Regions from separate parts of the Paenibacillus sp. JNU01 genome, predicted to be linked through region 1. Evidence: riboswitches for the same ligand, from Rfam matches in the RefSeq annotation. Region 1 holds a riboswitch; each other region holds the start of a gene.
What was found. Region 1 has a riboswitch for S-adenosylmethionine ahead of metA (homoserine O-acetyltransferase MetA). Riboswitches for the same ligand answer to the same signal wherever they lie in the genome.
Positions count from the first base shown of each region.

Region 2: it holds a riboswitch for S-adenosylmethionine, as region 1 does, so the genes downstream of both, NLBNIHML_RS11875 (methionine ABC transporter ATP-binding protein) here and metA (homoserine O-acetyltransferase MetA) in region 1, are expected to answer to the same signal.
Region 3: it holds a riboswitch for S-adenosylmethionine, as region 1 does, so the genes downstream of both, mmuP (S-methylmethionine permease) here and metA (homoserine O-acetyltransferase MetA) in region 1, are expected to answer to the same signal.

Region 1 covers NZ_CP169723.1:6,004,429-6,014,726, reverse strand. Annotated here, with positions in the region: gene NLBNIHML_RS26455 (zinc-binding alcohol dehydrogenase family protein) at 1-794, opposite strand, end outside; gene NLBNIHML_RS26450 (aldo/keto reductase) at 831-1,769, opposite strand; gene mqnC (cyclic dehypoxanthinyl futalosine synthase) at 1,998-3,134, opposite strand; gene NLBNIHML_RS26440 (trans-sulfuration enzyme family protein) at 3,376-4,548, opposite strand; gene NLBNIHML_RS26435 (PLP-dependent transferase) at 4,545-5,732, opposite strand; gene metA (homoserine O-acetyltransferase MetA) at 5,757-6,674, opposite strand; SAM riboswitch class I at 6,910-7,033, opposite strand; gene corA (magnesium/cobalt transporter CorA) at 7,485-8,420, shown strand; gene NLBNIHML_RS26420 (HRDC domain-containing protein) at 8,491-9,492, opposite strand; gene NLBNIHML_RS26415 (ROK family protein) at 9,669-10,298, opposite strand, start outside.
Region 2 covers NZ_CP169723.1:2,735,003-2,745,300, reverse strand. Annotated here, with positions in the region: gene NLBNIHML_RS11900 (putative polysaccharide biosynthesis protein) at 1-760, shown strand, start outside; gene NLBNIHML_RS11895 (DUF2515 family protein) at 983-2,269, opposite strand; gene NLBNIHML_RS11890 (thioredoxin family protein) at 2,412-2,756, shown strand; gene NLBNIHML_RS11885 (COX15/CtaA family protein) at 3,153-4,091, shown strand; gene NLBNIHML_RS11880 (Cthe_2314 family HEPN domain-containing protein) at 4,283-4,999, shown strand; SAM riboswitch class I at 5,137-5,278, shown strand; gene NLBNIHML_RS11875 (methionine ABC transporter ATP-binding protein) at 5,404-6,438, shown strand; gene NLBNIHML_RS11870 (methionine ABC transporter permease) at 6,439-7,098, shown strand; gene NLBNIHML_RS11865 (MetQ/NlpA family ABC transporter substrate-binding protein) at 7,173-8,012, shown strand; gene NLBNIHML_RS11860 (DUF2167 domain-containing protein) at 8,190-9,188, opposite strand; gene NLBNIHML_RS11855 (SDR family oxidoreductase) at 9,362-10,141, shown strand; gene NLBNIHML_RS11850 (NifU family protein) at 10,287-10,298, opposite strand, start outside.
Region 3 covers NZ_CP169723.1:3,050,389-3,060,686, forward strand. Annotated here, with positions in the region: gene mmuM (homocysteine S-methyltransferase) at 1-336, opposite strand, end outside; partial or broken gene mmuP (S-methylmethionine permease) at 316-1,726, opposite strand; SAM riboswitch class I at 1,818-1,920, opposite strand; gene NLBNIHML_RS13280 (Ger(x)C family spore germination protein) at 1,991-3,193, opposite strand; gene NLBNIHML_RS13285 (GerAB/ArcD/ProY family transporter) at 3,190-4,290, opposite strand; gene NLBNIHML_RS13290 (spore germination protein) at 4,331-6,043, opposite strand; gene NLBNIHML_RS13295 (methyl-accepting chemotaxis protein) at 6,259-7,179, opposite strand; gene NLBNIHML_RS13300 (VOC family protein) at 7,548-8,075, opposite strand; gene NLBNIHML_RS13305 (VOC family protein) at 8,383-8,826, opposite strand; gene NLBNIHML_RS13310 (helix-turn-helix transcriptional regulator) at 8,914-9,945, shown strand; gene NLBNIHML_RS13315 (CynX/NimT family MFS transporter) at 9,985-10,298, opposite strand, start outside.

The DNA of each region.
Region 1 (10,298 bases):
GTAATATCCGCTTTCACCAGTCCGACGAAAATGAGTTGACCACTGTGCGCCACATATTGAATGGCCTCATTCATGGAATTCACGTTACCGGTTGCGTCGAAGACCGCTGTAGCATAGTCGCCTCCCGTAATTTCAGCCACTTGTTGTACAGCCTGTTCATTGGCCTGTACCAATTCATCCGCTCCAGCCCAAGTCCGGCTAAGCTCGAGCCTGTCCAGGTTACGGTCAACGGCAATAACATGGGCACCTGATTGTTTGGCAAATGCCATGACGCCAAGCCCAATCGGGCCAGCTCCAATCACAACTACATGCTCACCAGGCTTAATTCCCGCTCTCCTGACCGCATGGGCTCCAATGCTTAAGGGTTCTACCATTGCGGTCTCATCCAGTGTCAAACCTTCTGCTGAAAGCAGATGTGAGACCGGCACGCTGATTCTTTCTCTCATGCCTCCGTCTACATGGACGCCCATGACTTGCATGGACACACAACAATTGGTTTTTCCACTGCGACAAGCAATACAATGACCGCAATGCAGATATGGAATAATGCTTACCTGATCCCCTGGACGTAGCCCTGCATCGTTCGGACCGATCTCTTCAATAACACCCGCCAGTTCATGACCCAGCACGCGAGGATAGGTAAAGAATGGCTGATTGCCTTTATATGCATGCAGATCTGTTCCACAGATTCCAATCCGCCTTATCGCAACCAGCGCCTCTCCTTCTGCACGTTCCGGTTGAGGCAGGTCTTGCAGCTCTAGACGATCTATTTCTTCACACACAATGGCTCTCATCATTGTTCCCCCTTGAATGTTTCTAATGTCATGTTGTTATAACTCCGCATTATATTCAGGACGCCCGCTTGACCACGTCTCGTTATGCAATGGAGCCAATTTGCGCAGCACTTCATCCAGCAGCCCTTGATCTATCGGTTCTTCGATCCAGGCTGCGTTATTGACGATATTACGCTGGTTAGCACTGCTCACCAGTGTAGTTGGAATACGTTCATTCGACGTGGAAAATTGCACGGCCAGCTTGGCAATGTCACTGCCATGATCTGCACAGAATTGTGCAGCCTCCAGACAGAGCTGCTTCACCCGTTCACCTGCCGGATGCCAAGCAGGAGCACCTCGGGTGCTTAACAAGCCCATAGAAAGAGGCGAAGCATTCACGAGGCCAATTTCTTCCTTTTCCAACAAAGGCAACAAAGATAACAATGAGGTATCGTTCAATGAATAATGACAATACGAGATGATCGCATCCGCATTGATCTGTGGCAGAACCTTCTCGAACAATGGCAAGGGTAATCCGCAAATGCCCGCATGACGAATAACTCCCTGTTCTTTCAGACGCAGCAACGTTGGAAAAGCTTCTTCGATAATAATCTCTGCTGGCACAAATTCAATATCATGCAGGAACAAAATATCAATATAATCGGTATGCAATCGCTTGAGGCTCTCTTGTACACTATCCTGAATACGCTTACGTGAAAAATCAAACTCATTTTCCCCATACCGTCCGGCTTTGGTTGATAACATATATGAACTGCGCGGCAAGCTGCGGATAGCCTCACCCAACACCGTCTCTGCCTTTGTCAATCCATAATAAGGCGAAACGTCTATGTAATTCATTCCGGCATCTACAGCAGCATGTACAGTGCGAATTCCCTCTTCCCGGTCAATGTCACGAAATACAGAGCCAAGTGAGGATGCTCCAAAGCTCAATACAGGAACGTCCAGTTCGGTCTTTCCAAGTGTTCTTCTCTTCATTGGTTTGCCCCTTCCAACATGTCTGACTACACAAGTTCCTTTTCATTGTAACAGTTCAATTACAATATAAAATATCGCCAATTGCGTAACATGTACTGTTTAATGACCTCAATCTCCAGAAAAAATCAAAAAGCCCGCCGTTCCTCCAGACGGAGTAATCAGCGGGCATGCTTCATAAATACTCATCTAACGATCAGCATATATGGAAGTGGTATACAAATATTATAATTAGTTCTGCATTACGAAATCTTCATGCACGGTATTCTCTTCATCGAACATGCGCAAGATGTCGTAACGGGTGTTACGTTGTGCGGGAATATAACCGGCCTCTCGAATCAAACGTAAAATGGATTCAATGTTCACTTTGTAAGTTGCACCCGCAGCAGATACAACGTTCTCTTCAATCATGGTGCTGCCGAAGTCATTACATCCAAATTCAAGCGACTTCTTACCGATCTCAGGACCCATGGTTACCCAAGAGGATTGAATGTTCTTAATATTATCAAGCACCAGTCGGCTGATGGCTACAGTCTTCAAGTACTCTTCCGGCGTCTGACGCTCCAGCTTAAGGTTGGTATTGTCTGGCTGGAAAGTCCAAGGAATGAACGCCAGGAAACCTTCGGAATCATACTTGTTCGCAATACATTCATCCTGAGCTTCACGTACACGGAGCAAGTGTAAAGCACGCTCTTCCATCGATTCACCAAGGCCGATAACCATCGTTGCCGTGGTATTCATGCCGATGCGGTGTGCAGTTTGCATAACGTCCATCCAATCCCGCCATGAACCTTTCAAACGGCTGATTTTCCGACGTGTACGGTCATCCAGAATTTCAGCGCCGCCGCCAGGCAAGGAATCCAGTCCAGCTTCGTGTATAGCACGAACAACCTCTTCCAATGTAAGGCCATCGGAGACTTCAACCATTTTCATAATCTCAGCAGGTGAGAACGAGTGCATCGTGATGTTCGGGAAACGCTCCTTGATGGCTTTCAACAGGTCTGTATAATAGCTGAAAGGCAAGTTTGGATTCGTTCCACCTTGCATCAAAATTTCGGTACCATTCACATCTTCCGTTTCCTGAATCTTCTGGAAAATAACTTCATCTGGAAGCACATAACCTTCATCTGAACCAGGTCTGCGGTAGAAAGCACAAAAACGGCAGTACACATCACACACGTTCGTGTAGTTGACGTTACGCCCAATTACAAATGTTCTGTATGGCTCAGGGTGCATGCGTTTCATAACGACATTAGCAGCTGCCCCGATTTTGTCCACTTCATTGGATTCAAATAACTGAATCGTGTCTTCCAAGTCCAAACGTTCGCCCCGAAGGGCTTTATCTAAGATACGGTCTACCGTACTCATCGTAAAAAAGCCTCCCTCATGAAGAGAAATTATATAACGATCCGTCCCAACTTGTTCAAAAGAAGCAAGTTCTGGTGGCAACATCGCATTTCTGTACTCCACATATCGTAACACAGGTTACATGTGAAAAAAAGCACCTTATGTACAGGTGCTTTAAAAATAAGTAAAATTTTTTACATATGGAATGGAATTTATCCGAACTTAAGTGATACTCATAAGGGTATTTGGACACTCCCTTTTGTTAGGATTCCTGAAGTGCTTGTTCCAAATCTACAATCAGATCTTCGATATCTTCCAGACCTACCGAGAAACGCAGCAACCCGTCTGTAATGCCACGGTCCCGGCGAACCTCAGCCGGCATTGCTGCATGAGACATCATCGCTGGGTAGGACAGAATACTCTCGACAGCTCCCAGGCTTACAGCAACAATGGGTAGCTTCACCCGGTTAAGAACTGCTTTTGCACGATCTCCTGAACCGACGTCAAATGAAACGACAGCTCCATATCCTGTTGACTGGCGCTCATGTGCCTCTCGGCCCGGATGATCCTCCAGTCCAGGGTAAAAGACAGCGGTAATATCACTGCGCTCATTAAGCCATGCCGCAAGTCTGGCTGTACTCCGTTCACTATGAGCCATACGAGCCCCCAAGGTTTTCATCCCGCGCATCAGAAGCCAGGATTCTTGTGCCCCGAGTACAGTTCCAAGTCCATTTTGCAACTGTTTCAGTTGTACGCCAAGTGATTCCGTGCGAGCAACTGCTAAGCCTGCCAGCACATCACTATGCCCCCCTAGGAACTTGGTAGCACTATGTACGACGATATCCACACCAAGCTCAATTGGACGCTGATAGTACGGTGTCATAAAGGTGTTATCCAGAATCGTGATCAGGTCATGTTCCTTCGACCAGTCAGTTACGGCAGCGATATCCGTAATACGCAGAGTAGGGTTGGACGGTGTTTCCATATAAACTGCCTTGGTGTTCGGCTTGAGCGCCGCTTTTACTTCATCTATATTGGTCATGTCCACAAAAGTCGTCTCAATCTGCATACGGCTTAATATGGAAGTAAGCAACCGATATGTGCCTCCATATACATCTTCCGTTACAATCATGTGATCCCCTGCGGAGAACATCATGAACACGCTGGAGATCGCAGCCATCCCCGATGAATAGGCGAATCCTCGCGCTCCGCCCTCCAGCAGTGTGATGTAATCTTCCAGAGCCTGACGTGTCGGATTACCCGAACGACTGTAATCATGTTGAGGCGGATTGAAGATATCAAAATGATGGAAGGTTGAGGCTTGATAGATTGGCACACTGGAGGCTCCAGTTGTTTTGTCAATTTCATCACCAAAATGAAGCAATTTGGTATCAAATTTCAATTCAGAATTGGGCTTGTTGTTGGACTCACTCATGAGTGCACGCCTCCTTCAACTTCCTGTTGTGCAGCTGTCAGAGCATTGCCAAGATCTGCAATCAGATCATCCGCATGTTCAATGCCTACAGAGAACCGGAGCAGTCGGTCATCGACACCTACAGCATCACGAATTTCAAGCGGAATATCCGCATGCGTTTGTACCGCTGGGTAGGTCATGAGTGATTCCACTCCACCGAGACTTTCGGCAAAAGCAATCAGTTTGATATGACGCAGCAATGGTTCAACGTAACGTGCATCCTTCACTTTAAAAGAGAAAATACCTGTGTTACCTGTGGATTGTTTATTTTGTATCTCATACCCTGGATGATCCGACAGGCCTGGATGATACACTTCACCCACTGCTGGATGCTCAAGCAAATATTTGGCAATGGTAAGCGCATTGTACTCATGACGCTCCATGCGAAGAGCCAGCGTTTTCATGCCTTTCATCAACTGGTAGGAGTCACTTGGAGACAATACCGCTCCAATGGAATTATGCAGGAACGCCATCTCTGCAGATAATGCCTCACCCTTGGTTATAATTAGTCCGGCCAGCACATCATTGTGTCCGCCCAGATATTTGGTAGCGCTATGAATGATGATATCGGCACCCAGTTCAATCGGACGTTGGAAAAATGGAGTCAACAACGTGTTGTCAACAATGGTCAACAGGTTGTAACTTTTCGCCCAGGAAGCAACGGCTTCCACATCGGTGATCATCATCAATGGATTGGTTGGTGTCTCAATAAATACCGCTTTGGTATTTGGCTGACGAACCTTCTCCAGTGCTGCCAGGTCATTCGTATCTACATAACTGGCAGTTACGCCAAAACGAGACAGAATGCGTTCAAGCAGACGATAGGTTCCACCGTATAGATCCAACGATACAATCAGATGATCCCCTTGACCAAACATGGCAAAGATCGTTTGCAGGGCAGCCATACCCGAGCTACAGGCAAACCCCGCATCACCGGACTCCAGCGCTGCGGCTGCTTCTTCCAATACCTTACGGGTTGGATTCGTCGTACGAATATAATCAAACCCCGTGCTTTGTCCTAGCTTCGGGTGGCGAAACGCAGTGGATTGATAGATCGGAAAGTTAATGGCGCCTGTTACCGGTTCATTGATGGACCCTATTTGTGCTAAGCGGCTTTCGATTTTCAACTTGTTGTTGTCTTCCATTGCTGCATCCTCCTGTAATCTCGATTAGATTTGCGGGCCAATATCGTAAGGTGTTTCTTGATACACATAGTAATTGAGCCAGTTAGAGAATAATAAGTTGGCATGAGCTCGCCAAGTAGCCGGTGGTATACGGGAAGGGTCGTCATTCGGATAATAATGTCTAGGTAGTGCAATATCCAATCCTTTGGCTACATCCCGGTCATACTCCCACTTTAATGAGAACGGGTCGTACTCGGCATGACCTGTGGCAAAAATTTGTTTGCCGTCTTTGGTCGCAACCAGGAAGATACCCGCTTCCTCGGATTCAGCCAAAATCTCTAAATTTTCATTCTTTTCAATATCTTCGCGTCTCACTTCCGTATGACGGGAATGTGGAACGTTGAATACTTCATCAAATCCACGCAACAATGGAACATGTGGTTTATTGATCGTATGTGGGAAAACGCCAAAGCACTTTTCATCAAGTGGTACTTTCGGCACATCAAAATGATGGTATAAACCTGCTTGGGAAGCCCAACATATGTGGAGGGTTGAAGTCACATTGGTTTTGGTCCATTCGAAGATCTCCTGGATCTCATTCCAATAGTTCACGTCTTCGAAATCCATCTGTTCCACCGGGGCACCCGTAATAATCATGCCATCGAAACGTCGGTGTTCAATCTCGTCGAAGGTTTTATAGAACAGATCCAAATACTCCTGAGACGTATTCTTCGACGTATGGGATTTGGGGTGTACGAGAACAACATCCACCTGAATAGGCGTGTTTCCGACCAGACGAAGCAATTGTGTTTCGGTCGTTTCCTTTGTCGGCATCAGGTTTAATATAGCGATACGGAGTGGACGAATATCCTGCTGGTATGCAGAAGTTTCATCCATGACGAAGATATTCTCTCCTTCAAGTACTTCTTTTGCTGGTAAAGTATCCGGAATTTTGATTGGCATGGTAAGTCTAACTCCTCCTTGTGCATAGATAGATGCAGCCGCCACTGGCTTGATGTCTTCACATCAATACAGTGACAGACTGCCTTGAGCTTGTAAAAACATTGAATTGCTCTTTCATCCAACGTTACAAACAACCTCAAGTTCCTTAGCGAAAATCACTGCTGAGAAGTCGGGGCATATGACAAAGACCTTCCTCGGATTTCGAGAAAGGTCATATGTAAATAGATATGCGCCTCTCTCATCTCTCAGTTACAACAGTGCCACTTGACACTAGGTCGCTGCAAGAATTAGCACCGTGCGGTATACCGCCGGTTGCCGGGTTTCATCGGGCCAGTCCCTCCACCTACTCTTGATAAGATTTCGCTGTATTAGATTGTAATTTAATATGGTTCACCGTCTACTTTATTACATTAATGCCTTTACGTCAAGGTGCAGTTCTATGTCTGCTGTCCAGATCGGAACCGTTCTTCATCCGTTGTCATACACTGCCTCAGGGCGCGAAATAGACACATTTTTGCGCTTGAAAGCACCTTGTACCAGCGGTATACTAAACAAGGTGTTATAAACCCTTATGTGAGAGGTGACATATTAAATGGATGGCGACCCGAGGCCTGACTGGCAGCCGAATTCCGACAAACTGCATAGAGAATTGACATCAGCATGCCGGCAGCGGGACGTGACTTCCGTTTGATTATATAGTGAACGCAGCCCTGATCTCCAGGCTCCGCTGCCGACCGGCTGATTTGTTCTTTTTGCGCCCATAATGATAATATCCGCCGAGTTGGCGGGTGCAGAAGGAGTAGATTAACGATGAAAATCCGGTTGGTAAACAACGGTGTGTTTATTCCGGTGGACGATATTCAGCAGGCGCTGACTCCACCAGCGGAAGGATTTTACTGGATTGATGCAGATGTAGACGATTTGGCGGTACTTCAACCGCTGTTCTTGATGCATGATCTGGCTGTGGAAGACTGTCTTAGTGACGAAGAACAACGTCCGAAGATTGAAATTTATGAGAACCATTATTTTATTGTGATCAATAGCATACGTTTCGATGATGAAGAGATTTTTCTGCGTGCAGTCAACTTGTTCCTCGGCAGACATTTTATTATTAGTGTTACGAAGCAAAAGGTCAGCGAATTGCGCACACTGAAACCAATCCTGTGGGAACAGGAAATCAGTACACCGGATCGTCTGCTCTATTTGCTGGTTGACTTGATTGTTGATAATTATTTCACCGTAGGTGACCGAATTGAAGCACGGATTGAGAAGCTTGAGGAAGACATTCTGATGCATACCAAAAAGTCACATCTGAATGAAATCATCGGGCTGCGCAGTGAGATTCTGTGGCTGAAAAAAGTCCTTGGACCTCAGAAAGAGGTCATTAACACACTGAACAAAAAAGACCTGCGTCTCATCGATGATCAACTGCAAAAGTATTTCAGTGACATCTATGAAAATGCCGTAAAAATATCGGAAACCTTTGAGACTTATCGCGACCTGATGGGCAACTTGCGAGAAGCCTACCAATCCAGTATAGCGAACCGGGCGAATGAGATCATGCGTGTGTTTACCGCCATTACCACGGTCTTCATGCCGCTGACGGTTATTACCGGTATATACGGTATGAACTTTACGAATATGCCCGAGCTTAACTGGAAATACAGCTATTTTGTTGTGATTGGCCTGATGGTTACACTGGGCCTGAGCATGTTCTTCATTTTCCGCAAAAAAGACTGGGTATGAACTCGTACGAAATAACAAAGACGATGCGCTCCTCTTGGAGGAACGCGTCGTCTTTTTCTATACCCTGCAACTAACTTACATTCCGCTCTGTCTCTGCATGCCGACGGAAGCGGATGCGAATCATGCGCAGTTTTTCATAGACCTGCTCCAGACTTCCTCCGTCGGGCTTCTCCGCTCCATACACCTTATGTAATACTGGCTTCAGGAACGTATCTCCCAGCTCCTCATATGCACTCCATACAGCCTCTTGTTCGTTCTCTGGCATCACAGCAAGCTCCACATCAAGAAGGCAATCGGTGTCATAACCTTCGAGATCCAGTGCCTCTAACAGCTCAATCAACTCGCGTCGGGATAATCCGGATCGATTAACGATTTCTTCTAACGTATGCCCTTCCTTCATGCCTTCAAGCACCTGCTTGCGCGTGGTGAACTTATCAAGTTCCTGTTTGTACTTCTGCTCTCTCTGCTTGTATAACCAGTTCTCATACTCTTCTTCCTTCAGCGCCGTGTACACCCATTCAAGCGGGAATGTCGTTGAACGCTCCAACCCGTTCGTAATCTCCATCCATTCAGCACCATAGTCGGTCGCTTTGCTCTCCCCTACGCCCGGCAATTGCATCAGTTCATCCATCGATTGCGGCACAAAGGCACTGATCAAACGCAGCAGACGATTCGTTGCAATAAAATACGGTGCCTTCCTGTCAGACACGGCTCTCTTTCTACGCCAGGCGCACAAATCCGTATATAACTGCTCATTGCCGTATAACTCACTGTAACAATGGAGTCGCTGCCCACCATAACTGCGCAACTTCAAATCATCATTCTCATGAAATAACCCCTGTAACTGCGGTCGGTATCCCTCACTCATCTGTATGGCGAGCTGATGACGATAAATATGAAGCAGTTCCTCCCAAGAAGTCCCTTCATACCAGATGCTGTCCTCACGTTCTCCTTCCTCGTAGCGACTCCATCCCAGCTGCCAACCATCTTCCTCTTCCCCAATCCATAGCTGTGCATACTCTGCATTTTGATCTGACATTCTGGACAATCTGTTCATGAAAATGACTTCCATCTCCGTTCCCTCCCTTTAACATTTCAGCCTAAACGGGTTAGCTACACTACCTAAAGGCAGCACAAAAAAACACCTCTCCTGCAAAATCCATGCAAGAGAGGTGCTTCCTCATTAACCGTACTATGCTGTTGTCCATATCATACCACAATGGTAAAATTCGTCAATCTCTTATTGATCTACTTATTTAATGCCAGTTTGGCAAGCGCCAGCGAACCACATAGTCCCGCATTGTCACCAAGTCCCGGTGAAACAACATACTGGTCAATCTCGGATTGAAGTGCGGGATGCTGAACATATCCAGCCAGCAACTCCTGCAGTTTGCTACGAACCATCGGTAACAGGTGCTCCTGCTTCATTACTCCGCCACCCATAACAATCTTCTGTGGAGAGAGAATGAGAACATAATTCATCAGTGCATGTGCCAGATAATGTGCTTCAATCTCCCATGCTTTATGATCTGCAGGCAGTTCATAAGCCGGTTGCTCCCAACGTTTGTTAATGGCTGGGCCTGCTGCAAGGCCTTCGAGGCAGTCGCCATGATACGGACAGAAACCTTCATATGTATCCTCGGGATGTCTGCGTACAATGATATGTCCCATCTCTGGATGTGACAATCCATGGACCATTTTACCGCCAACTACAGCACCTGCACCAATACCTGTACCCACCGTGATATACAGACAGCTCTCAAGACCTTGTGCAGCGCCCCAGGTTGCTTCTCCAAGTGCCGCACCATTCACATCCGTATCAAATGTCATCGGTACATCAAAATGCTCCTTGAGCTTGCCAATCACGTTATATTGTCC
Region 2 (10,298 bases), 3.3 Mb from region 1:
TGCGGGTATCCCTCCGATTCTGGCGATCGCTTTAAGTCAATCGTTGGTGCCTGTTATCTCGGCAGCATTTGCCCGCAAGGATGAAGCGCATCTGAAGAGTCAGGTTACACTTGCGATGCGTATTTCGATTCTAACAGGTATGCCGATTGTCATTGCACTTTGTGCAGCAGCGTATTCGGTCAACGGATTGCTGTTTACCAATCTGGATGGAACGCCGATTATTGCCTTGCTGACATTCGGTACTATTTTCCAGATTACGATGATGACCACCAACTCCATTTTGCTTGGGGTAGGGAAACCGCGGATTACGATGATTAGTGTGGCAGCAGGTGTTGTAGTCAAACTGATCGCAAGTCTGATTCTGGCGCCGATCTTTGGCATTTACGGCATCATTATTGCAACGGCCCTTTGTTTCCTGGTAATCACGTACCTGAATCTGCGGGTCCTTCGCAAAATCGTTGATTTCTCCATCATGGGAGATCGTTGGAAAGGTTTTATCATTACAGTGTTGCTTGCAGCAGGTGTAGGATTTGCAACGAACTGGATTGGGAATACGATCTTTGGACTGTTCCTGCCAGCGCGTGTATCCTTCTTGCTTACCTGCCTTGTGGTTGGTGTGCTTGTTGTGGTGGTGTATCTGGTTCTCATGGTTGTGCTGCGTGTATTACGCAAGGACGAGCTGGGCAGTTACCCCCGTATTCTGCAAAAAATTCTCCGTCCACTTATGCGTCTTCAACGTGGAGCCGGGCAAAGAGGTTAAGAATACACGGAGCATCATTCAAGCTCCAATATGTTGTGAACATCGGATAAATGATAAAAGTTCATGGATAAAAGCTCTGTCTGCTGTTAAGCGGACAGGGCTTTTTGTATCGCAAAGGCGAGCTGCGTGACTGCGTTGAATATTAGCCCAGCAAGCGAGAATTAGCGATACATTGGGAAATTCACATCATCCGGCTTTACCTGCTCCATATGATCTTCAGCATTAGTGTGTGATGGCTTTCGCATCATGAGCCAGTGCTGTTTTCAACATCCCATACCGATGTTCGTGACTCATCTCAAACAGCCATGGCCGGCGCGGTGCTGTTAGATAACCGAGACAATCCCGAGTCTGAAGCCAGTCTTGTCTGGTAATCGGTTCATAAGGCGTGTCGCCCCATACGGATAGCAGTTCCGGACTATATAATCGTTGCCCTTCTGGAAGCCATTCTTCATCAAGTAGCGCTTGCGCGTATAATGTATGATCACCTGCCTCTTCTTCACGATGGGTAAACAGGCCAGGCCAATATTCGGCCCGTGATCCACGATGGGGAACCGAACGTGCGAACGCCAACACTTGTGTGTGGACTTGCTCCACCCCAAATAACAGAGCATATAGGCCTTTGCCAAACATGATCCGCTCATCCAACTTGCCAAAATGTTCAATGACGCGTCCTGCGAGGCCTGCTCCCCGACCAAGAGGAAAGATAATATGATTAAGCCCCGCCAAATTATGCAGATGGAATGCAGGTTTGGAGAGTACTTCTTTTTGAAAATAAGGATGCTGCACCACACGGCTCTCGATATAGTTCTGCTCATTAATAATTAATGCCACACTAAGCAGTGAACTGCACCGTTCCAGCCAAAAGCGTTCCCAAAACGGCATCATAAACGCAGATACGTGAAAGTGTGACAAGAGATGGAAACAGCTTCGTCCAATCCGGCGACTGTTCATATACAGCTGTAGCTGGGGATATGCATCCTGGAAAATGAGTGCATTGCATCGCTCCAGCAGCCGATACATATGCTCGCGATCGCTCTGATTCTGCAGATTATGCATTAAGTCACTCTGAAGATCTGTCATATGATATCCACCGTTGCGAGAGACCATATGGGCCAGCAGAGCCCAATGCAGTTCAGGGTATTGCTCATAACATTCCAGATAGGCTGACGTGCGGGTAACATTACTTCGGTTATGCTCCTGGGTCAGTGTCTTTATCTCTTCCAGAATGATGCAATCTTCTTCACAGACGAGTGCGCTTTGAACCTGGTCCGTGCGTGCAAAAGACTTGCTGCTGGCAGGTAACAGACGCTCTACCTCAGACTGTAGGGCAGCTGCCGTATCGGTATCCCACTCGATGTCACGCAATGGATGACGAAGCTGTGCTGAGGCTTGCCATGCAGCCTGTTTGCCACGCCAGATTTCCCGGGCAGCACCCGGAATGGAACGGACCATCTGCAAGAGGGATCCGTGATGCTGTTCGCTGGAAGAATCGGTTCTGGTGGAAGTCATGATGTGACATCCTTTCATGATGTTCTGGGTTTAAATTCACAGACCATGTGGTTTATTCTAAGTATGCACTGATTATTTGACTTCCACTCGCCAATTTGCTTCACTTAGGATAAGACAAGGTACAGAAAGGGAGATGAACCGAATGGAACAGATTACTTCCAAACCGGCTTTTGATGTAGCTATCCAATCCCCACGTTTGACAATTGCCGTATTCAAGGCAGACTGGTGTGGTGACTGCAAATACATCGATCCGTTTATGCCTGAGGTTGAAGAGAAATATGCACGTGAACTGACATTGATTGAGGTCGACGTGGATCAGGTTGGGACGGTTAGTGAAGAGCAGAATATTCTTGGCATTCCGAGCTTTGTGGCGTATACAGATGGGCGCGAACTCGTACGGTACGTGAACAAGCTGCGCAAGTCGAGAGAAGAGATTGAGCAGTTCCTGGATCGCGCAGTTGAAGTGTACAACACGATCCATAAATAATGTTATATACGTTCAAATGATGAATATCTACACAAACACTCCGATGACAGAATAACCTTTTGATCGCTGTTATTGTGTAAATGTTTCATTGAACTTATATAAAAGTATGACAGGTTCATGCTGTAAAAGGGTATACTAGATGAAACGCCATTTCTCTTGAAATAGGGAAATGGCGTTTGTGTGTTCGACATGTTTCTATGTTAGAAATTTGATGTACATATCCCCAGTGACCTATGGGTCATTATTTCATCAGACGTTAACATTTTGTCACAAAGCGCGGACGTCAATGAACATTTTATCCGGTATAATGAATTTAGTTGTGAAATAAGTGTCAAAGTATCGAAACAAGCGAAGGATATTCTTCGCCATCTTAAACCAACAGCGGGTGAGAAAAAATTGAAACACTTAACTTTATTTAAATGGTTAACCGTATTAACCTGTCTTGTCATGTTTCTGGCCACTTTTGGTGGAGGCATCGTAACCAAAACGGAATCGGGCCTTGGCTGCGGAACGGAATGGCCTTTATGTAACGGGAAACTCGTTCCGGCACATACTGTGGCTTCACTTATTGAATATTCCCATCGCGCTGTAAGCGCACTGGCTGGATTGTTGTCCATTGCCTCGTTTGTTGCTTTTCTGCTGTTTGGCAAGTCACGTCGTGACCTGCAATTGTTCTCTTTCTTAACCCTGGTATTTGTTATCGTGCAGGGGATCATGGGGGCTTTTGCCGTTGTCTTTTCCCAATCTTCAGCAGTCATGGCACTGCATTTCGGCTTTGCACTGATTGCTTTTGCCAGTTCCCTGATGATGGCGCTGGGCATAAGGCAGGAGGCAAAAGATGGCGGATTGGAGCGCCTGAATAAATACCCTCGGGTGAGCAAAAAATTCAGGAATCTGGTCTGGTTCTCCACCATTTACACATATCTCGTGGTATACACGGGTGCATTTGTGAGCCACACGAATTCTGCTGGCGGATGTTCCGGATTTCCGCTCTGTAACGGGCAGATTATCCCTGAGCTTTCAGGAGGGGTAGCGGTTGCTTTTGCTCACCGTGCAGCAGCAGCGTCGCTCGTTATTGTTATTGCAATTCTGGGTCATTTCGCTTACCGTAATCATCCGGACAACAAGGAAATGCGTACCCTTGGCGTGGTATCCGTTGTTCTCATCCTGATGCAAGTCGTGATTGGTATTTTCATGATGGTGACAATGAACCGTCCGGAAGTATACATGTTCGTAGCTCTCGCTCATATGCTGGATATCGCCATATTGTTCGGAGTTTTAACGTATATGAGTTTCCTGGTGTACAAGCTGCATCGACCGGTTAATCGGTTCTAGATACAGATACAGTTCTCTTGAAGGTACTCGGCCTAATATGAAAGTCCACCATCCAGTGATGTACATCATTGGACAGGTGGACTTTGTTTGATGTGAGGGGGATCAGGGCAACCTATGGCAAGCAGCAATTACACGGAATGGATGAAGTGTTACGGTGATGAAATGTTGATTCGGAAAAGAGGAGGTTAAATATGCTGCGAACGTTGTTGGGGGAAAAACCGCGTATAAACGAAGGTAAATTGAAGGAAGCGATGGACTCCATGGCGCATACACTTGAGCTCTTTCAGCGGCAAATGCATGTGGATCATGATCCCACGCATGACTATCGGAAACTGTATGTGTGGACTCAGGGACTCATCTCCTCACTGGATGAACTGGAGCAAAGCAGCTTCGCTGCAGCTCATTTTCGCAAAAAGGTCGTTGCAGGCTCAACGGACGACATGACACCGACTGAAAAAGCCGAGTATGCCCGATATGTGTATTTCTACAAAGATGGCTTCATCCGCTGCTTTGCCATTTTGGATAAAGTCGGGACCGTATTGAATGAAATATTCCAGCTGAATACTTCAAATACAAAAGCGCATTTTTCTTATTTTACGGTGTTAAGGCAGTTCGATTTTGCGAGGGAACATCATGATCTTGCATTGAAATTAATTCAGATCAAGGACTCATATCGGGAGCCGATGAGCAAGCTGCGCAAACGACGTAATATGGAAATTCACTACATGAACTCGGAAATGCACGATGACTTGTGGCAGTTACACCAGACCTTGCAAGGTAAGGTGAAGCTGGAGGATCTGAATCAGCATGTGCAGGAAATGCGTCAGGGCGTGGATATGGTCTGTGAAACGTTAACAGCCTCTTATCGTTATATCAATAAAATATGGCAAAGAAATAATTCCCTTTGACAAATCGGAATACTTGGAATATACTGAGTTTCAATTAGAGTGTTGCAATGACAGAGAATGAACAGATCATCTCAAAATTTACATTCACATTATAAAGTATGAACTACATGAACTTATAAAATCCTACAATAACATATTTCTTATCGAGAGCGGCGGAGGGACAGGCCCGATGAAGCCCGGCAACCGATTTGTAATGACATGATACATGTATCATTCGTTATAGATGTTAGGTGCTAATTCCTACAAAATGGTGCAAGGCACGATTTTGGCAGATGAGAAGGTACATTCTTTCACGTGAAGAGCCCTCTTTGTTTCTGCAAAGGGCTCTTTTTTGTATTTTAAGGGGAGTTTTCCTTTAGATCGGGTAAAGATACATGTAGGTGGTTGGAAAGGGGCAAGTGCGATTGATTGAATTAAAAGGTTTAACCAAAACGTACGGCAAAGGAAAAAAGTCTACAACAGCGTTATCCGAGCTGAATTTGAACATCCAAAAGGGTGAAATCTACGGCGTTATTGGCCATTCCGGAGCGGGTAAAAGTACACTGATTCGCTGTATTAATTTGCTAGAGCGGCCTACGGAGGGTGAAGTATGGGTTGACGGGATCAATCTGACTGAACTGAGCAAAACCGAATTGCAGCAACAGAGACGCAAGATCGGGATGATTTTCCAACACTTCAATCTGTTATCCTCTGCAACGGTATATGATAATGTGGCTTTTCCACTAAAGCTTGTGAATACACCCAAGGATGCCGTTGATCGCAAAGTGAAGGAAATGCTCAATCTCGTTGGTCTGGAGAACCATAGCAACAAATATCCAGCTCAATTATCAGGTGGACAGAAACAACGTGTGGGGATTGCGAGAGCACTTGCGAGTGATCCGAATGTACTTCTCTGTGATGAGGCTACTTCAGCGCTTGATCCGCAGACGACAAATTCAATTCTGAAGTTATTGCTCGACATTAACGAAAAGTACAACCTTACCATTGTGCTGATTACACATGAGATGCATGTCATTCAGAACATCTGTGATAAGGTGGCTGTCATTCATCAAGGTGGCATTGTGGAACAGGGACCTGTAACCGAGGTGTTCCTGAAGCCGCAACATGCGATTACGCGGGACTTCATGATGCGTGACCATGAAGCTGGACTGGCTCTGGAAGAGACCGCTCTGGCGAATGCAGGCATTGAATTGCAGGCAGGTGTTGCTTCGAAACTTGTGAAGATATCCTTTCTGGGGAACAAAACATATGAAGCGATTTTGTCCAGAACGGTTCGTAAGACGGGTGTGGATTTTGCCATCCTGCAAGGAACGATCTCTACGATCAAACAGGTTCCTTATGGACAACTGACCGTTCGGTTCGAAGGTGATTCCAATGCGATTGATCGAACGATATCCGAATTGACCGCTGAGGGACTTGATGTGGAGGTGCTTCGTTAGATGGATTTTTCAACAGTTCGTTGGGAAGAGGTTGGTAAAGCTTCCATAGAGACACTGCAGATTTTGGGTGTATCAGGCCTGTTCACCGTTATCTTGGGTTTACCGCTCGGAGTTCTGCTGTTCATGACAGCCCGATCTGCTTCAATGAAGTCACGGACAGTCTACACTATACTATCCCTGATTGTTAATATTTTGCGCTCGGTCCCATTTATCATATTGATTGTTGCTCTTATTCCATTCACTCGTATACTCGTCGGTACAGCTACGGGGGTTCTTGGCGTCATACCTCCTTTGGTTATTTCAGCAGCGCCTTACTTTGCTCGATTGGTGGAGACAACGTTGCGAGAAGTTGACCGTGGTGTAATTGAAGCGGCGCAGTCAATGGGGGCATCCACCGGACAGATTGTAAGACGGGTATTGCTGCCTGAGGCGTTACCTGGTCTGGTTGCTGGGATAACCATTACCATCGTTACGCTTGTCTCCTATACGGCGATGGCGGGCATGGTTGGTGGTGGTGGTCTGGGAACACTGGCTATTAACTACGGATATTTCCGTTATCAAAATGAAATCATGATCATATCCGTAGTGTCGATGATTATTCTCGTGCAAATTCTCCAGATGGCTGGAGATCGCTTAGTTACATTTTTCACCAGGAAATAACACATAGATAACATGTTGGCTGTGCAGTCATTCAAACGCCACATGAAAAAATGATTAGAGAAGGGGTTTTACACATGAAAAAATGGTCATTCGCTCTACTTAGTCTTATGCTGATTGCGGTTCTCGCAGCTTGCGGAAACAACAAGGATGCCGATAGCGGCGCAGACAATTCAGCAGGTGCACCACGCACGGTTGAATTGAAAGTGGGAGCTTCACCTACACCACACGCAGAGATTCTGGAAAGCATCAAACCTGAACTGGAAGCACAAGGCATTCGTCTGCAAGTCGTTACGTTCAATGACTATGTACAACCCAACCAGCAGCTTGCTGATAAAAAATTGGATGCAAACTTCTTCCAGCACCAGCCTTACTTGGACACAGAGAATAAAGAACGTGGATTCAACCTCGTTGCTGTAACACCTGTTCATGTTGAACCTTTTGGCGGATATTCCAAAAAGATTAAATCTTTGGATGAATTAGCTGATGGCGCAAAAGTAGCCATTCCAAATGACCCATCCAATGGTGGACGTGCACTGTTGTTGCTCGCGAAGGAAGGCATTATTACGCTGAAAGACAATACAAATATCACATCTACGATTCAGGATATCACAGCCAATCCGAAGAACCTGGATATCATCGAGCTGGATGCAGCCATGATGCCTCGCCAATTGGATGAAGCGGATCTGGTATTCATCAACGCCAACTATGCGCTTGAAGCGAACCTGAATCCGGCAAATGATGCATTGCTGATCGAAGATCTGCAAGGTAACCCATATGCAAATATCCTCGTTGCCCGTGAAGACAACAAGGATTCAGATGCAATTCAGAAATTAGCTGCTGCACTGCACTCCGAAGAAGTAAAAACATTCATCAAAGAGCGTTATAAAGGTGCAGTTGAACCAGCAACTGAATAATTTAACGATATGTATGAGTTGACGTGAGCTGATAAGAAGAGGATGTCCCATAAGTCATGAATATGACGGAAGGACATCCTCTTTTTGCTTATTAGCGCTTGTAGCGAGGTGCAATTTTTGAACAGCCACTCCTCAAGTCTGTGCTGAAGCATGGATCAACATAAGTCACAACATAGGTCAAAGTTTCTCTGATGTATCAGCATTGGAGTGATGTCCAGATTGGCGGTAGTAGGATAATTCATTCTGATCAGCATGCTGCTGTTCATCTGCTTCTTGCAGGTACGTCCGCTCGGAGGGAGAGAGTTTTTCTTCATCTCCGTGTGAACTTTTGATTTTGTATCTGATCCAGCCGATTAGTCCAAGAACGACAACCAAGATTAAGGCCCATCCTTTTTTGAGCAAAAGAAAAGCGCTAAATTTTTGGGACGCCGTATACCCGATTCCGCCCATCAGAAGGCTGTTGAGCCCTATGGTCGAAGTTTTGTCAGTCGATGCATTATATTCCTCGTAGGTATGTCCTGCATTGATGTGAAGTTGATTAAGGACGGTTTCCTCGAATGCCTGGCTGCTCTGTTGAAAGTTGGCCGTATCGATAACCAGAATGGCTGTGATGTACCCTTCGCGTGTCAGGAGTTTTACATTGTAATTCACCATGGCTTGCTGATCAGCATTCTTGAAACCTAGGGAGTAGACCAACTGATGTTTGGTCTTATCGTATGCCGGTTCGATTTCCCAACCTGTTATGTACGTTCTGTATTCGGGATCGAGCTCTCTGTTCTCTTCTTCTGTGCCTCGGATATAACTGCTTAACAGTTCTTCGCCATTCAAATTTTGATCATCATCATGAATATGACCTGTCTTCACGTATTCAAATACAACATACCACGAGCCGTATTCACTATTGCTGGTTAGGCTTCCGATTTCATTCCCGTTAGGCTTTCCACCGCTGTTAAGTATTGAGCGTTGGGTATTGGCCTTATCCAGAAAGGAATGACTTTCAGGGACTTTCAGTGTGGCTTTGCCATCGAGCGTTACAGATGCAGGGCCAATAATCCAATCATACTCATCGGGTGATTGATACGTCTCACTTTCTGCTGATACCTGTAAGACACTAGAGACTGTGAATACACTCACCATTAAAAGTGTAAGAAATGATATCCATCGTTTGTTCTTCATATTCAAGTAGAGGTCCTTTCGGGTTATATCCTCGACAGTACCATAGGTATTCGATTCCGATCAAGATATATTTGGAATTAAAGGTGGATAATCCCTTGTGGATAAGCGAGTTGTAGGAGGACGATAAATCTTTTATACTGGATAGTGACTGCTCTTTGAAGAGGGGGATGAACGTGAAGGGAAAGATTGCCCTCATAACGGGAAGTGCCAAAGGTCTTGGTAAAATGACGGCCCTCAGTCTGGCAGATCAGGGGTGTCATATTGCCCTCAACTATGTACACAGCAGAGCAGAAGCTGAGGCTTTAAGGGCTCAGATTACAGCCAAGGGTGTGCGGTGCATTGCTATCCAGGCGGATATATCGAAGGTAGAAGATATCTCTTCATTGGTTGAACAGGTGGAAGACAACCTGGGCAGCATTGATATTTTGGTGAATAACGCGGGTCCATTTGTCCGTGAACGACGATTATTTGCGGATTATTCTGAAGCCGAGGTCCAGATGCTCGTGCAGGGAAATCTGCTGGGACCGATGTTGCTGGATCAGCGTGTATTGCCAGAGATGAGACGCAAGCAATGGGGACGTATTATCCATTTTGGCTTCAGTCATGCTGGAGAAGCGAGATCTTGGCCACATCGCGCCGTATATGCGGCTGCCAAGGTGGGTCTGGTCTCTTTTACAAAGACACTCGCCGTTGAGGAAGCTCCTTATGGAATTACGGTCAACATGGTATGCCCGGGAGATATTCGCGGTGCCAACAAAGAGAAAACGATTGATGAAATGGCGGGTATCACCGACGAGGAAACGCCAAGAGGACGTCCTGGCAGCGGTGAAGATATCGCGCGAGTAATTACGTATCTATGCCTTGATCATTCCGATTTTATAACAGGTAACATTATGGATGTATCTGGAGGGCTTGATCCGATTCGTCCGACCATACAGCGTGAGGATACTTAAGGTGAGTTATAGGACTGGACGTTGAAGACGTTGGTGCTGGTCTAGGGGACAGATGAAATGGACAGGCTGAATATGCGCACAAAAAAAGAGCCCTCCGCTTCATGCGAAGCGAAAGGCTCTTGAGGTTTATTTCGTGAAGGATTGATTAGAATACTTG
Region 3 (10,298 bases), 3.0 Mb from region 1:
TTCTGCCCATACGTCATCTCTCGCCTGTGCAGCCAGTTCCACCGTCTTGCGAATCAGGTCCAACGCTGCTTGCTCGCCGATGCCTCTCTTGCGGAAGCCATCCACTGTCGCCTGATAACTGGATGTAATCGCACAGTCGGCTCCTGCTCGAAAATAATCCGTATGGACCTGAACAATAACATCCGGATTCTCAAGCAACACACGAGCAGACCATAATGGATCATCCAGATCACATCCATGCTGTTCGAGTTCCGTCGCCAGCGCTCCATCCAGAATCATGACCGGATGTTCACTCAGGATCTGTTCTATCGGGTTAGTCGGTTGGGTTTGTGTCATGTACTTGTCCTCTTTTCTTATTCACACGTTCTGTCAGATAATAAGCTGCGTAACATACTGCGATAAATGGAATCCCACAATACAGCGCAATTCGCTGTGTCGGGTCGAAAGCAATACCTATACATGAAGCCAGGCATAATATAAATGAAACAATCGGTACCACCGGATACAGTGGTGTGCGGTAGACCAGATCTTTGATCGCATGTCCTTCCCGGATATACTGTCTGCGGAACATGTACTGGGAAGCGCTGATGCTCATCCATACGGCAACGACAGCCAGACCTGATATGGAGACCAGCGTAATATACACCGTACCTGGCGCAATGATGCTGGACAGCAAAGCCAGTGCACCACCCACCATACTGATCAGAAGTGCATTCAGCGGTACCCCGCGCTTGGTCAATTTGGCAAACCACGGAGAGATCGTTCTTTTGTCAGCCAGAGACCAGAGCATCCGTGAAGATGCATAGAGGCCCGAATTGGCAGCAGAGAGAATTGCCGTCAGAATAACAAAGTTCATAATGTCTGCAGCGTAGGGTACACCCACCCGCTCCATTACCGCTACAAAAGGACTTTCCAATACACTGGCGTCCGACATGGGCAGCAAGGCCGACAAGATAACAATCGTTCCGATGAAGAAAATAACCAAACGCCACAGTGTGGTATGAATAGCTTTGGGAATCGTCTTTTCCGGATTCTCCGTCTCCCCGGCGGCAATACCGATTAACTCAGTGCCTGAGAATGCAAAATTTACAGCAAGCATAGTCATCAATATCGCTGTAGCCCCATGAGGGAACCACCCGGATGCTGTAATATTGGAAAGGAATGGAGCCGGTTCAGCATCCCCCATGGGGATGAACCCAAACATGGCTGCGCCACCGATAATAATGAAGATTACGATGGTAACTACTTTGACAGATGAGAACCAGAACTCGGATTCCGCAAAAAGTTTTACCGTTAAAGCATTGAACAAAAAGATCATCAGTGCAAAAAGTGCGCTCCATATCCATACATTTACCGATGGGAACCAACGCTGCATAAGCAGACCGGCGGCTGTGAATTCAGAGCCAAGCGCAACAGTCCAGGTTAACCAGTACAACCAAGCCACCGTGTAGCCTGTTGCTGGTCCAATATATCTTGCCGCATAACTATGAAATGCTCCCGTCTCTGGCATATGAACAGACAGTTCACCAAGACAGAGCATCACCAGATATACTACGATCGCTCCAATCAAGTAGGAAAGAATAGTTCCCAGTGGTCCCGCCTGCTGAATCGTATAACCCGAGCTCAGGAATAATCCCGTTCCAATGACGCCACCCAGAGAGAGCATGACCACATGCCGTGCCTGCATCTTCCGCTGAAAATGCCCTTTGTCGTTGTTGTTCTCCATACCTGCTGCTCCCTACTTCTTCATCCAGAAAAAACAAAAAAGACCCACTCTTCCTAAAGAGTGCGCCGTTACTGACAAATAAAAACAAACGCTCCTATCTATCAGGCTGTTCACCCGCTGGAATTAGCACAGTATCCTTCAGATCTGTTGCTGAGGTTTCTAAGGGCCAGTCCCTCCACCTCTCTGGATAAGAAAATGATTTTTTATAAATATAGCGATTGATTATGAATGTGTCAATATTTATATCATAAATGGCACATCTCGCTATTCTGTGGAAGACCCTGGATTGGTAATGGTGGTCTTTACCTCATACGTGATCGGCACGGTACTGAAAATTTTATCCCAATCACCTTTGACTTTCTTCCATGTCTTTGGATGTTTAATACGCAAGCTGTCCCGAAAATCCGCTACATCGACTTTATAAGTATGCTGAAGTTTGTACAACACCTGACGAATCTGTTGTTCGGCCAGCTCAGCAAAATCCTTTTCCAATTCTCTTAGATATTCACCTTTTTCCTCTTCCTCGGGAGCGCGCCAATCCTCCATCAGCCAGCCTTCGGATTCAGTCTTCACATGGAATGAAATATCATTGCCGACCACCTTGGGAATAATTTTCACCTTTTTCTTCTTGATTTCATATACCACGGTGAATCCTTGCTTGTTATGTGTTTTTAAGACACCTCCTTTTTTTTTGGAATTGAGCCATGACAAACCCTCAAGATCTGTTTGACTAAGTTCTCCAATGAATTTCGTTGTTTTTCCATCAAAAATGCTACCTCCAGAGAACTTGTCCTCTCCATGGGAATTCAACACATTTTGCAGCAGAAAGCTGGAACCGGACTGCATCTGTGCATCTAACTTAGACAATAATACAGGATCCAATATTTTGTTGGACAAGTACGAATTGTTCGTAATTCCTGTGAGATAAAATGCCGGAATCCGAGACGGGTCCTGTGAAGTCAACACATCTAATGCAGAATGATGACTGATCAGCACCAGGCAGTTCGGTCGAATATCATTATCCCGTAGTACAAAATCAAGCAATTGGTCCAAACCATATTTTTTGGCAATATCCTTGGAAACGACGATAACTTTCAGATGATGTCCAATAAGTGGTCGATCCCGCCTTAACGCAAACTGACGGAAGATTTGCAACATGGAATCTCCACTGAGCTGTTCATTGGCATAGGATGTTTTGCCGGAAGAAGGAGAACCGGATTGCTGGCTCGATTGACTGTTGGAGAAGCCCGGAGCGATCTGCACCGTGGCAGTTACATAGTTCTTCTTAGGATATGAGCCTCCTTGAGCAGCGATGTCTTTCTCGAATTCCGTCTCTTTGCCGACATCGATTCCAAGACCAACATAGAGACTTAAATCCTCTATTTCCCGACTGCTCCAGCATCCGGACAGCGTCAACAGAATACAAAAGGCAGAAGCTAAACGTAAGAGCATACGGAATGGCATCATGCATGTTTGCCTCCTTTTTTGCGAATCAGACTTATCAACAGTAACACCATAGGAAGAATGCCAAATAAAAACACAGATGCATTACCCAGCATATCTCCAAGTGCAAAAGTATCATCCACCGTTTTGGGCATCATGGCTGTCACATAAATGAATGGAAGCAGACCATACATAATCCCCTTCATTTTTTTGGAACGGAACAAATCACGAATACCCACCGAAGCACAGTAATGTGTGATCGCGGTAGTCGAAAAAATCTGCATAATCCAGATGACCAGCAATAAGGATTCAAATCGTTCGAATATTAATCCCTGTATCTCGAAGCTTCTCACCAAATCCAGCGTTGGCCAGGTTCGAGTTTTGATTCCATCCAGGGACAGGCTACCTACAACCATGACAACCGTAATCAAATATATAATGGTGGATATAAGTATGCCCCAGCTCATCGCCTTATTGCTTTTCTTCGGATTTTTCATATAAGCAGTCATGATTAGCATCACCTCATACCCCGTATATGATAATAGAGAAGGCTTAAGTCCTTTGAAAACAGGCATAAGACCTTCGCCGAGCACTGGTCTAAGATTTCCAATCTCAAATAGCTGATTACTCAGCAGAATTTCAATGACAAATATAATGATTGTAATCGGTAGAATAATCTCGAACACCCGTATTATGACACCAAGTCCGCCTGAGATCATATATATACCGATCCACATGAAGACCATAACAATCGCCCATGTGGGCGTACGTTCAAGCAGATACATCCCTGTTACTTCAGCCATGACTCTAATTTCGAATGCGGCAATCACCATAAAATACATAATCATGGCAAATCCCAATATGTAAGCAATCCAGCTCCCCGTAATTTCACGGGTGAACTGGAATACCGTTTTCCCCGGAAATCTGCGACACAAGGTAACCAGAATAATGCCGACACCTGCAATAATCAGTCCCGACAGAATAATGGATATCCAGACATCCGGTGTTCCGACAGCCTTACTGGTCGTTCGAGGTAACGTCAGGATCCCGGCACCAAGCATGTAATTCACAATAATTATAACGGCCTGTGTCGTGGTTATCTTTTGTGGGGAGCCATTCACTTTAGTTCACCTCCAGAGCTTCTGTAGATGGAAAATTTGATTACTTTTTACGATCCTCATCGAGCGGATTTGTCATTTTGGGACGCATTCTCATCATGTTCAACGGAGCACGAATAACGAAATCCTTCCATTCATTGATGTGATAAGGGACGGCCGGAGCTACGTAAGGTACGCCAAAGCTTGAGAGCCGTGCCAGATGCGTGCACACAAGCAGGAAGAACATAACCACGCCATACAAACCAAGAACTGCGGCACTAAACATTGCGGCAAATCTCAGAATTCGCAGAGTTAGCCCTGCACTATAGACTGGAATGGTAAAGGAAGAGATCGCCGTAACCGCAACGACAATAACCAGGAATTGGCTTATGATTCCTGCTTGTACTGCTGCTTGTCCAATAATCAGACCTCCCACGATACCCATCGCTGGCGCAATCGGTTTAGGCAGCCGTATCCCTGCCTCTCTCAGAATTTCAATGGAAATTTCCATGATCAGTACTTCAATGATCGAAGGAAACGGTACCCCTGTCCGCGTTTCAATAATCGTCAGAACCAGCTTGGTCGGGATAAGACCAGGGTGGAACGAAATAAACGAAATATAGAGTGCAGGAGCGAGCAATGCCAGCATCGCAGCTACAAAACGCAGCATACGTAAAAAGGTTCCTGGAATCCAACGTTCATAATAATCTTCGGGAGATTGAAGCAGCATGCTAAAGGTCACAGGTACAACAAGTACAAATGGCGTTCCATCCAGCAAAATAGCTACCCGACCTTCCAGCAAAGCACCCATTACCCGGTCAGGCCTCTCCGTATTTAGTACCTGTTGAAAAGGACTCAGGGTACTGTCTTCGATGAGTTGCTCCACATAACCTGATTCCAGCATCGAATCCATATCCATCTCTTCGATTCGCTTACAGACTTCAGTAACGAGATTGGGATCGGCAATATCCTGAATATAGGCTATCGCCAATTCTTTTTTGATCCGTGAACCCACTTCAAACTTTTGAATAAAGAGACTCTGATCACTTCCGTAACGACGTAAAATGCCTGTGTTATCGCTTAATTGCTCTGTAAAACCAATCCGGGGTCCACGAATCAATCCCTCTGACAGCGGTTCATTCACACCTCGACTTTTGATCTTGTGGCCACCAATTAATAAAGCACCTGGCAACCCATCAACCAACAGTGCATTTTTTCCAAAAAGCACACCAATTGAGAGCTCTTGGAGAGACGAAGTCTCCTCAACCAGGCTGACAGGAAGTAATTGATCCTTCAGGTATGCCGACAACAAATGTGCGTTGTCTGGATGAAGAAACCCCTCCTGCTTAAGTAGAGGAACGCCCTCTAACATTAACGGGGAAATCAAGTGATCATCTACCAAGTCCTGATCTACCAGACCTTCGGTGTAGATGACTGCAGCCCGTGTATTCGTTCCCCTAATCGTAAATTCCCGAATATGCACATCTGCATTTTGTCCGAAGCTTTCTTTCACGCTAATCAGATTGGTACTATACTTCTCCGTTAACTTAATATTGGCATAATGGCCTGTCTCGGTTCCTTGACCCTGTCCTTTGGCTGCTGGAGAGATATCCTTCGAGGATATCGAGGGTTTCTTAGAACGAGAGAAGCTTCCGCGCTTAATGGCGGCATTGATCCAGCGCGTAGTCATGGTAATGCCAATTGGAATAATGAAAACCAGGAATGCCTGAATCCATATGGGCCCTTCTGGCACGTAGGATAGAATTGTTGACCACATGTTCCCACCCCAACATTTCTCTGCATGCGAAGCTGCAGGTATTCCCAAGTATTGTGTCCCCGTTTGATCACAATAATTCCCGTTTTTTTGCGGACCCTCTAACCTAAAATGCGTTAAGGACAAACCCGTAATCTCATTGTGTGGGTAGTAATCTACCCAAAGACAAAAAACGGTTCCTCTGTGAGGAACCGCTAACAATAAATAATATTATATTCTTATACGATTCTGGTTACATGCTCTGCCTTGGCATCTAACAAGTGAGCCGATGCAGCGATTGCCATGAAGTCATTCAAAGCAATTTCAATCTGCTGCTGGCTCCGCTCGACGTATTCCTCTACTTTTTTGGTGCCACCTGTAATATTACCAATTTCCTTGGTTATTCCAGTCACACTATCACGGATCTCATTGATCGAACTCTCTACCATTGCGGATAGTTTCTTGACTTCCTTCGCCACAATATCGAATCCTCGTCCGTATTCCCCAGCATGTGCAGCCTCAATGGCGGCATTTAATGCAAGCAACTGTGTCTGTGATGAAATCTCGCGTATGGTTCGCACCACGCCCTGAATCGATCCCGCTTGTTCCTGAAGATGAGTCAGTGTCGCACGGTTAGTGGCCGACACCTCTGAGATATAGGAAATACTGGACATTAATTCCTGGCTCCGTTCAATGCCTACATCTGCCTGCCCATTCAGCTCATGTGACATCGTTTTCAGCTCATTCACTACGACTGAGATGTTATTCTGACGGTTGGTGATGTTAGTGGCGATTTTGGAGACACCCAGTATCTTCTGATTCATCTCATCGTACACCGGCATATATGTCGCTTCAAGCCATACGGAATTCCCCTTTGCATCCTTGCGTTCAACCTTATCTTGGTAGCTGACACCATTTAATATACTATTCCAAAAAGCGTCATATTCCGGGGTATTTGCAAAATTGCCGAAGCATAGTTGCTGATGCTTCATTCCATACATTTCATCTACCGTATATCCCATGGTCTGGGCAAAAACTTCATTCACATAAGTTACCCGTCGATTCAGATCGAATCGAATAATAGCCAGACTTTTCTCCATCGCCTTGATGACTAGTGCATCGGTGACAACATCTTTCTTTTCCATAGCTAATATAGGCACTTGATAACCCCCACAGTTCATTCCATAATAGATAGCCTTTAACTAGCAAAACAACAATCACAACAACATATGTATCCATCAGGTTCTAATGACTCTACTATTGATACCCAATTTGCAGCATTTTGGATCACCTGTTGTCATTTATTTTTTTATAAAAGAAACTGCTGCACTATATCCGCTGACAACCACTTATTCCATCCGTAATATGTCTTTGTATCTACTTTTACGTATCGTAACATAAAGCAAAGCAGCATACACTTCTGTATTTCTAACATTTTTTCTGTTTTTTAGTAACTGCCTGGCCGTTATATACGAGGAAAACAGGACGATTCATCGCGCATCGCCCTGTTTCTTAATTATTCTCATCTTTATACTTTTTTTTGTGGTGTCCAGCGCTTCGCTTCACTGTGATGTGGATACTGTATACCTACTGGGTAGGAGATCAGCTCAATCAGCATCCCCCATGGCGCTCTTCCATACACAAACTCATTCCCTTCCCCGCCTTCAATATGCCCGGACAGCGCTCCAGGCTCTGTTAACAACACTCCTCCTGCTGCCTTGAAGCGTCGTGCAGCTTCCGGCATATCATCCACATACAACGCCATATGCTGTAATCCGTAATCCGATGCTCTGACTGGCTCTGATTGTACTGTATTTGCGTACTGAAATAACTCCATACTGGCGCTCTCCCCGAGCGATAACATTCGAATATGAATAACCTTTGCCCCTGAATGAAGTCCTAATTTACGCTCTGTCTCAGGCCCTTCCTGTGGCGGATCATCCGGCGTTATATGGTCATAGGCAAGTTGGGCTCCAAAAGCCTCTTGTAAAAATAGGGTCGCCTGCTCCATGTCCGGTACAGTTATTCCAATATGGTCGATACCTCTCGTAATCATGTTATCCCTTCTTTCCTTTGTGTCGCTATAATCATTACCCATTCCCCTACATGCGCCATCAAGGTCGACATCCCCAGGTGTGAAAAAATGACTAGCTCAAGCGGTAACGCTCAGCACATAAATGAACGATAGTGATCTGATAAATGATATGCAGTAACGTTTTGGACTTGCGGGACCTTCTGGCTACTCCAACGACCTTTTATAGAAAAGCCAAAGAAGAGCGCATGTTATTCATGGCTCTTCTTTGTAATGTTTTTTAGTTAGTTATAGTTACGTACCAATTGAGCCCCAAGGGTTCTCATCTCATCTAAAAATCATGTACCGTCACACATAGCTGAATCGCAATGCCAAACGGGTCCCGCACAATGCCATAACCTGGACTAAATTCATTTTGTTCGTAAGGTACCAGTACCTTCACACCCTCATGTTGCATCAGAGAATGATACAGTTGATCAATCGTATGTTTATCCTTGGATTGGATACATAATGAAGTGTTGTTCCCTAGCTGCCATGCTCTCTCCGTGTCCATTGCTTCTTCCGCAATCATGACTTTGTTAACCCCAATCTCAAGTACCGAATGTGTAATATACTCATCTTGACCAACAGGGTACTCGAAGCCCGGGTTCATCTCCTTCATCTCTTGATAACTTTTTTTGAATATGACTTTAGCGCCCAGAAACTCCTCATAAAAAGCAATGGCTGCCGCCGCATCCCCGTTCATCGACAAAAATGGTACCACTTCAAAGTTCATGTTATTGCCTCCTTGTTCCTATTGAATTACACTTATCACTATAACAACGAAAGGTGCCATACCATGGCACCATTAAGAGGGTTACATATGAAAAAATCAGAACGCATGAACCAGATGCTGCGCTATATTAATCAAAAACAACAGTTCACCCTGCAAGATCTTATGCAGGAGTTCCAGATTTCCAAACGAACAGCGATTAGAGATATCGCTTCATTGGAAGAGTTGGGTGCGCCCATCTATGTCGAATATGGACGCTACGGCGGATATCGACTGCTGCAACAGATGCAGCTGCCTCCCATTTCGTTCAATACGGGTGAGCTTCATGCCCTTTATTTTGCGATGCAGGCTCTCCGAAGCTTCTCCAGCTTACCCTTTGAGGTCTCTTTCCGTACCATTCATGAGAAATTTATGAGTGCGTTATCCGACAAGCAACGACAAAATATTGAGAATATCCAACACCGGGTTTCCTTCCGACATACGGAGCAGATCCGAGATAGTGCACATTTGGAGTTTCTGTTGATGGCTGCTGTGCAGAATATAGTGATTCAGGTTACTTACGCTAATCAGCGGATATCCCCTGATCATAGGCCATCCCCTGCGAATCTTGCAGAGTCTGAACAATCAGATCCATCATCCCGCACGTCCAACACCAGTATTCGCACCATTCAACCCATAGCACTCTATGCGAGGAAAGGCTACTGGTATTGCCAGGCTTATGATCTGCAAAAAGAAGCGTACCGGGTGTTCCGTTGTGACCGGATCATATCAGCCGAAGTGTCCGACATTGAACCTTTGGCTCACGTGATTGAGCTTCATGCACAGGATACCCATTTGTTATGGGAACCATCACCAGATGCTATTCCATTTCAATGTCGGATTGACGAAGCCGGGGTTGAACTTTTCCGGCAAGAACATTTTCCCTCTATGCAGATCATACACGTCAACGAATCGGGCAGTGAACAGGCACACATGCTTCTTGCAGGTTCGTATGAGCCTCACGAACTTAATTTCATAGTGAGATACCTCGCAGGATTCGGTAAATCCATTCGAATTATGGAACCCGACACGTTAAAAGAATCATTGCGACAGTATTATATGGACTTGTTAGATCATGTATAAAGACTATATTTTCTATACCCATTTTACTTCACATGACTTTTAGCTCCGCTTCTGGCCAACAACTTCCGTGCTCTTCTTATTGCCAATAGCTATTTGCACGATGATCTGCAGCACAATGATGATAGCCAAACCATAGAATGCTTGCACCAAGCTGCCTGTCAGGTCGTGAAGCCAACCAATTGCCAGCGGCCCAAGTGCTCCAAGAATATAACCACCAGACTGCGTCATGGCAGACCAGCTGCTGGCTTCCTGAGCATTGCTTGTCTCATCAATCGGCAGCATCAGTGCAATCGGGAATAACCCACCTGCACCAATCCCAAGAGGGATCGCCGCGAGCCACGGACTGACAGAGA